DNA from 3 places in the Pseudoalteromonas rubra genome. Region 1 is predicted to be linked to each of the others. Evidence: predicted binding sites of a transcription regulator. Region 1 holds the regulator's gene; each other region holds the start of a gene.

Region 1 (3,284 bases):
GGCCCAGTTGCAAACCAATATTGGCGTGTTCGAAGAAAACGTCGAAATCATTCACGGTGACCGAAAAATTCTGGCCGATCGCCTCGAAGTACACCGCCGGGAAGAGCTGGGTAAAAATAAGCAACTGCTGGTTGCAACAGGCAGTCCGGCCATATTTCAGGAACACCAAGCGGATGGTACGTTATTGAAGGCCAGCGCCAAAGAAGTGCGCTATGATGTCGCAAATCGCATGCTCACCATCAAAGGCGGTGCTGAGATCAGTCAGGCAGGACAAAAAATCAGCGCGCAAACCATCGTTTATGATATGGAAAAGAAGCTGATCAGCGCACAGCGCGGGGAACAAGAGCAGAACCGCGTGAGAACCATTCTGTTACCTGAAAAAGAGAACCCCCAACAACCACAAGAGAAGGGTAATCCGTGAGTAAATTAACCGCCACCGCACTGGCCAAAAGTTATAAGGGCAGACAGGTTGTTAAAAACGTTGAGTTAAGTGTTGAAGCTGGCAGTATTGTTGGCCTCCTTGGCCCGAATGGCGCAGGTAAAACCACCACTTTTTATATGATTGTCGGCTTGGTGCCCAGCGATAAGGGCAGCATACACATTGACGAACAAGACATTACCTTATTACCAATGCACAGCCGGGCAAGACTTGGTATTGGTTACCTGCCACAAGAGTCCTCTATTTTTCGCAAGCTGACCGTCTATCAGAACCTGATGGCCATTTTAGAAACCCGTAAAGAGCTGAATAAAGAACAACGAGAAGTCATCCTCAATGAACTGTTAGATGAGTTTAATATCCAGCATATTCGCGACAGCCAAGGTATGGCTCTATCGGGCGGTGAACGACGCCGGGTAGAAATTGCCCGTGCCCTTGCGGCTGATCCAAAATTTATCTTATTAGATGAGCCTTTCGCTGGCGTTGATCCCATTTCAGTGTTAGATATAAAGAAAATTATAGAGCACCTGAAAAACCGTGGGATAGGCGTACTGATCACCGACCACAACGTGCGTGAAACGCTGGACGTCTGTGAGAAAGCTTATATAGTGTCACATGGTGAACTGATAGCAGCAGGCACCCCGGAACATGTTCTGGCCGATCAAACTGTGCGGGATGTCTACCTAGGTGAGCAATTCAGGCTATAGTTATAAAATTAGAAGTAAATAACAAAAAGGATTGTTAGAGATACATGAGGCAATCGCTACAGCTGCGCATGGGGCAGCAACTGACAATGACACCACAACTGCAGCAGGCTATTCGTCTGTTACAGTTGAGTACGCTAGATCTCCAACAAGAAATCCAAGAAGCGCTTGATAGCAACCCTTTGTTGGAAGTGGAAGAAGGTGAGTCTGAATCACAAGACAATGAAACTCAGTCCAAGTCGGATTCCGATTTGGAACAACCTACAACGAGTGACAACGACAGCTATGAAGAGGCGGCTGTCAGCGACTACGAACAAGACAGCGATGCTGCACTGAACAAAGACACCGTCAGCGACGATTTGGCAATGGACGTAACCTGGGACGAGTACATCAGTGCAGCCCCGGCAAGCAGTTCAGGCCCAATGCCGGAAGACGAAACCATTTACCAGGGTAAAACCACTGAAACATTGCAAGAGTACCTGATGTGGCAGCTGGAACTGACGCCTTTTAGTCCAACAGACAGAGCCATTGCCCTTGCAATTGTAGAAGCGGTTGACGATGCAGGCCTATTGACCATCAGCTGTGAAGACATCGTCGAAAGCATAAATCAAGACAACGATGAAGAGCCGATTGAGCAGGATGAAGTAGAAGCCGTACTGAAACGGATCCAATTATTTGATCCTGTAGGGATTGCGGCACGCAGCCTGCAAGAATGCCTGTGCATTCAGCTCAACCAGTTTGACCCAAACACCCCCTGGCTTGCACAGACCAAAGAAATCCTGACTGAGCACATCGAGCTGTTAGCCAGCCGGGATTACCGCACTTTGATGAAAAAAACCAAACTCAAAGAAGCGGATCTGAAAGAAGTAATGACCCTGATCCACGGCCTAAACCCAAAGCCCGCCGCCAGCATAGTGCAGGAAGAAGCTGACTATGTGATCCCGGATGTGTCGGTTAAAAAAGTGAAAGGCCGCTGGGTTGTTGAACTCAATCCCGATTCAATGCCAAAAATTAGAGTGAATGACCACTACGCTGCGATGTCCCGTTCAGTCAAGTCGAGCACAGACAGTCAGTTTATTCGTTCACACCTGCAAGAGGCAAAATGGTTCATCAAGAGCCTGGAAAGCCGCAATGAAACTTTATTAAAAGTTACTAATTGCATTGTGCAACAACAACAGGCATTCTTTGAACATGGCCCCGAGGCAATGAAGCCGATGGTACTGAATGATGTGGCCGAAATGGTCGACATGCATGAGTCCACGATTTCACGTGTAACAACGCAAAAGTATATGCACACGCCACGCGGTATCTATGAGTTGAAGTATTTCTTCTCAAGCCATGTCAGCACTGAAAACGGAGGAGAATGCTCTTCGACTGCAATCAGAGCATTGATCAAAAAGCTAATTGCCGCGGAAAACACTGCTAAGCCATTGAGTGACAGCAAGATTGCGGATGTATTGGCAGATCAAGGGATCAAAGTGGCTAGACGTACAATTGCCAAATACCGAGAGTCTTTGGCTATCCCACCGTCCAATCAGCGTAAAAGCCTGATTTAGACGTAACTACAGAAGGAAAATGCTTATGCAACTAAATTTAACTGGTCGACATGTAGAAATCACCGATTCGTTAAGAGACTATGTAACAAACAAGTTTGCGAAGCTAGAAAGGCACTTTGATCACATCAATAATGTGCATGTTATCCTAGATGTCGAAAAGCTCATCCAAAAAGCAGAAGCCACATTACATGTGAACGGGGGAGAAATTTTTGCCTCAACCGAACACCGGGATATGTATGCCGCAATAGACGGACTTATCGATAAGCTTGATCGCCAGGTGATCAAGCACAAAGAGAAGCTAACTCGACACTAATCATGAAACTAAGCTCATTGATTTCACAGGACTGCAGCAAAGCTGCGGTCCTTTTTAATAGTAAGAAACGTATTTTAGAGTACATCAGTGAGTTGGCTCACAGCCAGCTTCCAGACAGTAATGCCCATGATATCCTTGATGCACTATTGAGCCGCGAAAAACTCGGGAGTACGGGGATAGGAAAAGGGATCGCACTGCCCCATGGCCGCATGTCAGGCATAGATAAAGTGGTTGCTATGCTGCTTGTTAATCAGCAAGGCATTGCCTTTGATGCC
Region 2 (3,284 bases), 1.2 Mb from region 1:
AACTATTTGAACCTTTCTACACGACTAAGTCACAAGGCACAGGCCTGGGGTTAGCCGTTGTGAATTCTGTCGCCCATTCCCATAAAGGTCGGGTTGACGTTAGCAATAATGAAACCGGAGGCGCATGTTTTAGCATGTTATTGCCTATTTCCAGCGAACATTCATCATTACAGGAGGCCGTATGAGCAACAAAATTTTAGTTGTCGAAGACGATGCCGGATTGCGCGAAGCACTTATCGACACGCTTGAAATGTCGGGGTTTGAGTGCGTCGAGGCGGATAGCGCTGAACAGGCAGTGATATTGTTAAAACAACAAGTGTTTTCACTGTTGGTCAGTGACGTACAAATGGGCGCCATGAGTGGCTTAGACTTGCTCAGGACAGTGAAGCTTAACTACCCAGATTTACCTGTGCTGATGATGACGGCATACGCCACCATAGACGATGCAGTAGAGGCGATGCGTCTTGGGGCGATTGACTATATGGCAAAACCTTTTGCGCCTGAGGTATTGCTGAATATGGTTAGTCGCTACATGCCGGAAAAAGTGAAAGAAACCGATGGTCCGGTGGTGGCAGACAGTAAAAGCCTGGAGCTGCTCGAACTCGCCAAAAAAGTGGCGCGCTCAGATGCCAGCGTAATGGTGTTGGGCCCGAGTGGCTCAGGTAAAGAGGTGCTTGCTCGTTATATTCATGACCGTTCAGAGCGTGCTGATCAGCCATTTGTGGCAATTAACTGTGCTGCCATTCCCGAAAATATGCTGGAAGCGACGTTGTTTGGGTATGAAAAAGGCGCTTTTACCGGTGCGATTACAGCCTGCCCAGGTAAGTTTGAGCAAGCACAAAAAGGAACAATACTACTAGACGAAATTACGGAAATGGATTTGGGCTTGCAAGCCAAGCTATTAAGGGTATTGCAGGAACGAGAAGTCGAGCGGCTGGGTGGTCGTAAAACCATTGAGCTGGATGTGCGGGTTCTGGCAACCAGTAACCGCGACCTCAAAGAGGCGGTGAATGACGGTGTTTTCCGGGAAGACCTGTATTACCGACTGAATGTCTTTCCACTGACCTGGCTGCCATTGGCAGAGCGCAGCGGAGATATTGTCCCTCTTGCAGCGCATCTGTTACAGCGTCACTGTGACAAAGCCGGTAAAGTGACGCCTTTACTGTCTCAATGTGCTAAAGACAAACTCCTGAGCCACGCCTGGCCGGGTAACGTCAGAGAGTTAGATAATGTCGTGCAGCGGGCGCTTATTCTGCAACAAGGGGCGACCATTGCTGCTGACGATATCTTCATCGAAAACTTTGCCCCGGTGCTCACAACCGCCGTACAACAGCCAAGCACGGAACCTACTGAATTTGCCACAGGTGATCGTGAGCCTGCTGGCCAGATCACCGTGAATATGAACGAGGATGCGGAGGGGCTGAGCTACAAAGAGGAGATTCAGGATAAGGAACACCAAATTATTCTCGATACGCTGAACCGCTGCAATGGCAAGCGTAAAGATGTTGCCGAGTTACTCGGGATCAGTCCAAGAACACTCAGGTATAAGCTGGCCAGAATGCGCGATTTGGGTTTACCTGTGCCAGCCTAAGCATTTAACCATGACATCCGGGCAACCACTTGCCCGGATGAATGGCCTTCCTGTGACTGTTTAGTGGTCACTGTCAAAAATTCGACCATCCTCAATTATCTCTAAGGGTTTGTTTTTGCTTGTTTTTATATTGGCATGCTTTGTGCATTATTCAGGTTATGTATAACTCACAAAGTGAGCCAGACCATGAAAATTCAATCTACCGGACTTTATCAGGAAATGCAGGCAATGGCCTCCGAGGCCGGCCGTGTCAGACCCCAGAATCCAAACAAATTGCCTGTCCAGGCAACGGCGGCAACCTCAAGTGCCCAGTTTGGCGATTTACTCAGCGATGCACTCAATACAGTTGCAGGGCTACAGCGTGATGCCAAAGAGAAAGTGACCGCGGTTGAAATGGGTGACCGCAGCGTCTCTCTGGCAGAAGCAATGATAGCGAAAAACAAATCATCAGTGGCCTTTGATGCGACCATGCAAGTCAGAAATAAGCTGATAGAAGCATATAAAGACATCATGAGTATGCCGGTATAAACAGAGTTTAGTGGAGAGTAATCGTGGCTACCAATCAATCAACCGATCTGGCACTTGCTGATGGACAATCCGTTCCGGGAGCCGGTGCTGATGCAGATACGCAACAAGAGCAAAAATCAGGCTACTTTAGTGCTTTGAGCGGTGTTGATATGCTCCGCCAGATTACTTTGGTGATCGCACTGGCTATCTGTCTGGCAATCGCTATCTTCATCATTATCTGGGCTCGTCAGCCAGATATGCGTCCATTAGGTCAATACCCTACTGAAGAGCTGGTTCAGACACTGGACTTTCTCGATGCGCAGAAAATCGAGTATGACCTGGATGGCAATACCATCATGGTCGCAGAGTCTGACTATCAGGATATTAAACTGAGAATGGCCCGTGACGGGTTCAGCCAGGCACCGAGCAGTGGTACTGATATTCTGATGCAGGATATGGGATTTGGCGTGAGCCAACGTCTTGAACGTGAACGCCTTAAACACAGCCGGGAGCAACAGTTAGCACGTACCATCGAAGAACTACAAGATATTAACCGTGCTAAAGTCTTGCTGGCGATTCCAAAAGAAAATGTCTTTGCGCGACGCGAAAAACAGCCGTCAGCGACTGTGGTGCTGACATTAAAACGTGGCCGTACACTGGACAGTGAAGAAGTTGATTCCATTGTTGATATTGTTGCTTCAGCGGTGCAGGGCCTGACGCCGGCACGTGTCACTGTAACAGATCAGAATGGTCGCCTGCTTAATTCTGGCTCACAGGACTCTCTGGCTGCGCGCTCTCGCAAAGAATATGAAATTGAGCGTAAGCGTGAGCAGGAATATCTGGAAAAAATTGACAGCATCATGATCCCAGTGGTGGGTCTGGGTAAGTATACCGCTCAGGTTGATCTGACGATGGATTTCAGTGCGATTGAAGAAACCCAAAAACGCTTCAACCCCGACTTACCCGCGGTGCGCAGTGAGACCACCTTTGAAGAAAATAATGTCGGCGGTCTGGCTGTGGGTATCCCGGGTGCACTTACCAATCAGCCTCCAGTGAATTCCAATATTCCTGAAGTGGCAGGCCAGGGCAATGGTTCAGGTACGACACCATCACGTGTCCACAAAGAAGCCACACGTAACTATGAACTGGATACCACCATTTCACACAAGCGTCAGCAAACTGGCGT
Region 3 (3,284 bases), 260 kb from region 1:
GCTTTGTTTGGGCCCGGTTGCTTTACCATCAAGAAACAGCTGAACCTGAAAACCGTTTGCAAAGCGCGGGGTCACCAAGCCGTTCACATACACGCTGCCACTGTTTTCACGCAGAGTTTGCTGATCGCTGGGGGCCGTAATTTTTGCCTGATAAGAAACAGTGGGTGTGGATTGCGTGGGCGTTAAAATGCTGGTGTCGGTCGCTGGCATGGTGAGCATATTGGTGTCCAGTTTTACTTTCTCAGAGCCTTTTCTTGGCACGTCTGAGTAGACCCAGTTGCCGTTTTCGTCTTTCCAGCGGTAGACTTTTTGATCTGACACCGCACTTGCGCTGAACACCAAACAGAGAATCACCCAATAAAGCCGCAACACGATTTCACCTTGCTTAAAAGACGCACATTACCAGCTATAACTTTAGTGCTTTTAGCGCAAGTTTACCATTGCATCGGCATGAAAAAAGCCCGCATTGCGGGCTTGAGAACACATATGATTTAAGAGCGCAGAGTCAGCCTGTTCTTTCACTGTCAGCGGACTGATCAGTGAGCGAATGCAGCTGAAATAAGTATTCCGGATTGCGCAGTGTGTCAGCTATATCAGCTCACACACACCAGAACACCGAAAACCAGCTTATACGCTGTAGTACATTTCGAACTCAACCGGGTGAGTTGTCATGTTTAGCTTCTCAACTTCCTGAGATTTCAATGCGATGTACGCGTCGATCAGGTCGTTGGTGAATACGCCACCCTGGATAAGGAACTCACGGTCTGCGTCCAGAGAGTCCAGTGCTTCTTGCAGTGAAGAGGCAACGGTTGGGATCTCTGCTGCTTCTTCAGCTGGCAGGTCGTATAGGTCTTTATCCATTGCATCGCCAGGGTGGATCTTGTTTTTGATACCATCAAGGCCAGCCATCAGCATGGCAGAGAACGCCAGGTAAGGGTTGGCAGTTGGATCCGGGAAGCGGACTTCAATACGACGTGCTTTTTCAGACGGTACAACCGGAATACGGATGGATGCTGAACGGTTACGTGCAGAGTACGCCAGCATAACAGGTGCTTCGAAGCCAGGTACCAAACGCTTGTAAGAGTTAGTTGAAGCATTGGCGAAAGCATTGATGGCTTTAGCGTGCTTGATGATACCACCTATGTAGTAAAGCGCGTCTTCTGACAGGCCGCCGTACTTGTCGCCAGCAAAGATGTTTTTACCATCTTTACCCAGTGACTGGTGACAGTGCATACCTGAACCGTTGTCGCCAACTACTGGCTTAGGCATGAAGGTTGCCGTTTTGCCATAAAGGTGCGCCATGTTGTGGATAACGTATTTCATTTCTTGAATTTCGTCAGCCTTGATAACCATCGTATTGAAGCGCGTTGCGATCTCGTTCTGACCTGCTGTCGCTACTTCGTGGTGGTGTGCTTCTACAACCTGACCCATTTCTTCCAGAACAAGACAGGTTGCACTACGCCAGTCACCTGACGAATCAACTGGTGCAACCGGGAAGTAACCGCCTTTAACGCCTGGACGGTGGCCCATGTTGCCTTCTTCGTAGCTTTTGTCTGAGTTCCAGCTCGCTTCTTGTGCATCAATTTTGTACATAGAGCCAGACATATCTGTTTTGAACTTCACGTCGTCAAACAGGAAGAACTCAGGCTCAGGACCGAACAATACTGTGTCGGCAATGCCAGTAGAACGCATGTAGTCTTCAGCGCGTTTTGCAACAGAACGCGGGTCACGCTCGTAACCTTGCATGGTTGAAGGTTCAAGCACGTCACAACGTACAATCAGAGTGGTCTCTTCAGAGAAAGGGTCCAGCTTAGCAGTCGTTGCATCTGGCATCAGTACCATGTCTGATTCGTTGATGCCTTTCCAGCCTGCGATAGATGAGCCGTCGAACATTTTGCCATCTTCGAAGAAGTCTTCATCGGCCTGGTGATGAGGAATAGAAACGTGTTGCTCTTTACCTTTAGTATCTGTGAAACGTAAATCAACGAATTTAACGTCATGTTCTTTAATAAGATCTAAAACCGATTGTGACATGTGTCCTCCGACTCGTAGGGTTATATTTTGTTGCAGTGCTCTGCATTTGCGCACTACTAAGCGTTATTCGTGCCAATTTTTTAACTGCATGTTTATAAAGGGTTTAGTTCATGCCCAAACAAATAAAAAACAGTTTTGCACTAATTTGGTGCGTTAAGAGTGCGGTTGATGCACCACATGGGTGCGTTATGCACGATTTTAATCTAGCATAGTTGAAACCGTATCTGGCGGGTGAGCGCGTATTTTATTTTTCGCCGAGGTGGCAAGTTATATGGACAGAATCAAGGAGCCTGACCGGCAGTGCACAGACCCGGTGAGTCGTATCTTATAAGTACATAGTGCCGTAGCTTGCTGTGATATGTCAGAGTGCAACCTGCATGAGCAAAGGCGGTGAGCAAGGTTTCAGATTATCTTGGCCTGAGCTGGGTTTTCGACTCAATAGTCAACTTCTTTCAATATGATGCGAGCCGTCATACTGACTTCACGCTTGTCTGTCAGGATTAATATTTTTGGCCAGATTCGGGGCAGGAGCTCTGGTGTACACTTGTTGCGTTAATGACTCTCCTTACTACGTGTTCTCTGCTGAGTCGGTTCATTGGACGCTGACAATTGCGTGTTTAGGCATACTGAGCAGAAAAAAACGCTGGATAAACTTTCATCTGTCACATTATTAGGGGATAATACGCGACCTTTAATTGTGGATCGGCATCTTAGGTGCGCATTTTTGCGCGATTCGACTAGGATCACTGAGGGCCAACTTCTCTGAGTAAAAATATGAGCATTGAAAAGTTAAGAAATATCGCGATCATCGCGCACGTTGACCATGGTAAAACTACCCTAGTCGATAAGCTGCTGGAACAATCTGGCACATTAGAGACACGCGGTGGCAACGAAGAGCGTGTCATGGACTCGAATGATATTGAAAAAGAGCGTGGCATCACCATCCTGGCGAAAAATACCGCCATCGAGTGGAATGACTACCACATCAATATCGTAGACACTCCGGGACACGCCGACTTTGGTGGTGAGGTAGAACGTGTACTTTCAATGGTTGACTCAGTATTGCTACTGGTTGATGCCCAAGAAGGTCCAATGCCACAAACGCGTTTCGTAACGCAAAAAGCATTTGCACTGGGTCTGAAGCCTATCGTTGTTATCAACAAGATCGATAAGCCAGGCGCACGTCCTGATTGGGTTATGGATCAGGTATTTGACCTGTTCGATAACTTAGGTGCCACTGACGAGCAGCT

Evidence for each region. The regulator sigma-54, encoded in region 1, starts transcription at its own class of promoters, with help from an activator protein. The targets are predictions, from matches to a motif close to GTTGGCACGNNNNTNGNNT.
Region 2: fliE (flagellar hook-basal body complex protein FliE) is a predicted target of sigma-54. The motif match lies at 1,721-1,739, and genes of this name have one in related genera.
Region 3: glnA (glutamate--ammonia ligase) is a predicted target of sigma-54. The motif match lies at 2,093-2,111, and genes of this name have one in related genera.

The regions. Positions count from the first base shown of each region.
Region 1 covers NZ_CP013611.1:3,218,246-3,221,529, reverse strand. Annotated here, with positions in the region: gene lptA (lipopolysaccharide transport periplasmic protein LptA) at 1-421, shown strand, start outside; gene lptB (LPS export ABC transporter ATP-binding protein) at 418-1,143, shown strand; gene AT705_RS14025 (RNA polymerase factor sigma-54) at 1,188-2,696, shown strand; gene hpf (ribosome hibernation promoting factor) at 2,722-3,009, shown strand; gene AT705_RS14015 (PTS sugar transporter subunit IIA) at 3,012-3,284, shown strand, end outside.
Region 2 covers NZ_CP013611.1:4,370,421-4,373,704, forward strand. Annotated here, with positions in the region: gene AT705_RS18730 (sensor histidine kinase) at 1-185, shown strand, start outside; gene AT705_RS18735 (sigma-54-dependent transcriptional regulator) at 182-1,591, shown strand; gene fliE (flagellar hook-basal body complex protein FliE) at 1,778-2,119, shown strand; gene fliF (flagellar basal-body MS-ring/collar protein FliF) at 2,140-3,284, shown strand, end outside.
Region 3 covers NZ_CP013611.1:2,962,049-2,965,332, forward strand. Annotated here, with positions in the region: gene AT705_RS12805 (DUF4124 domain-containing protein) at 1-372, opposite strand, end outside; gene glnA (glutamate--ammonia ligase) at 628-2,034, opposite strand; gene typA (translational GTPase TypA) at 2,809-3,284, shown strand, end outside.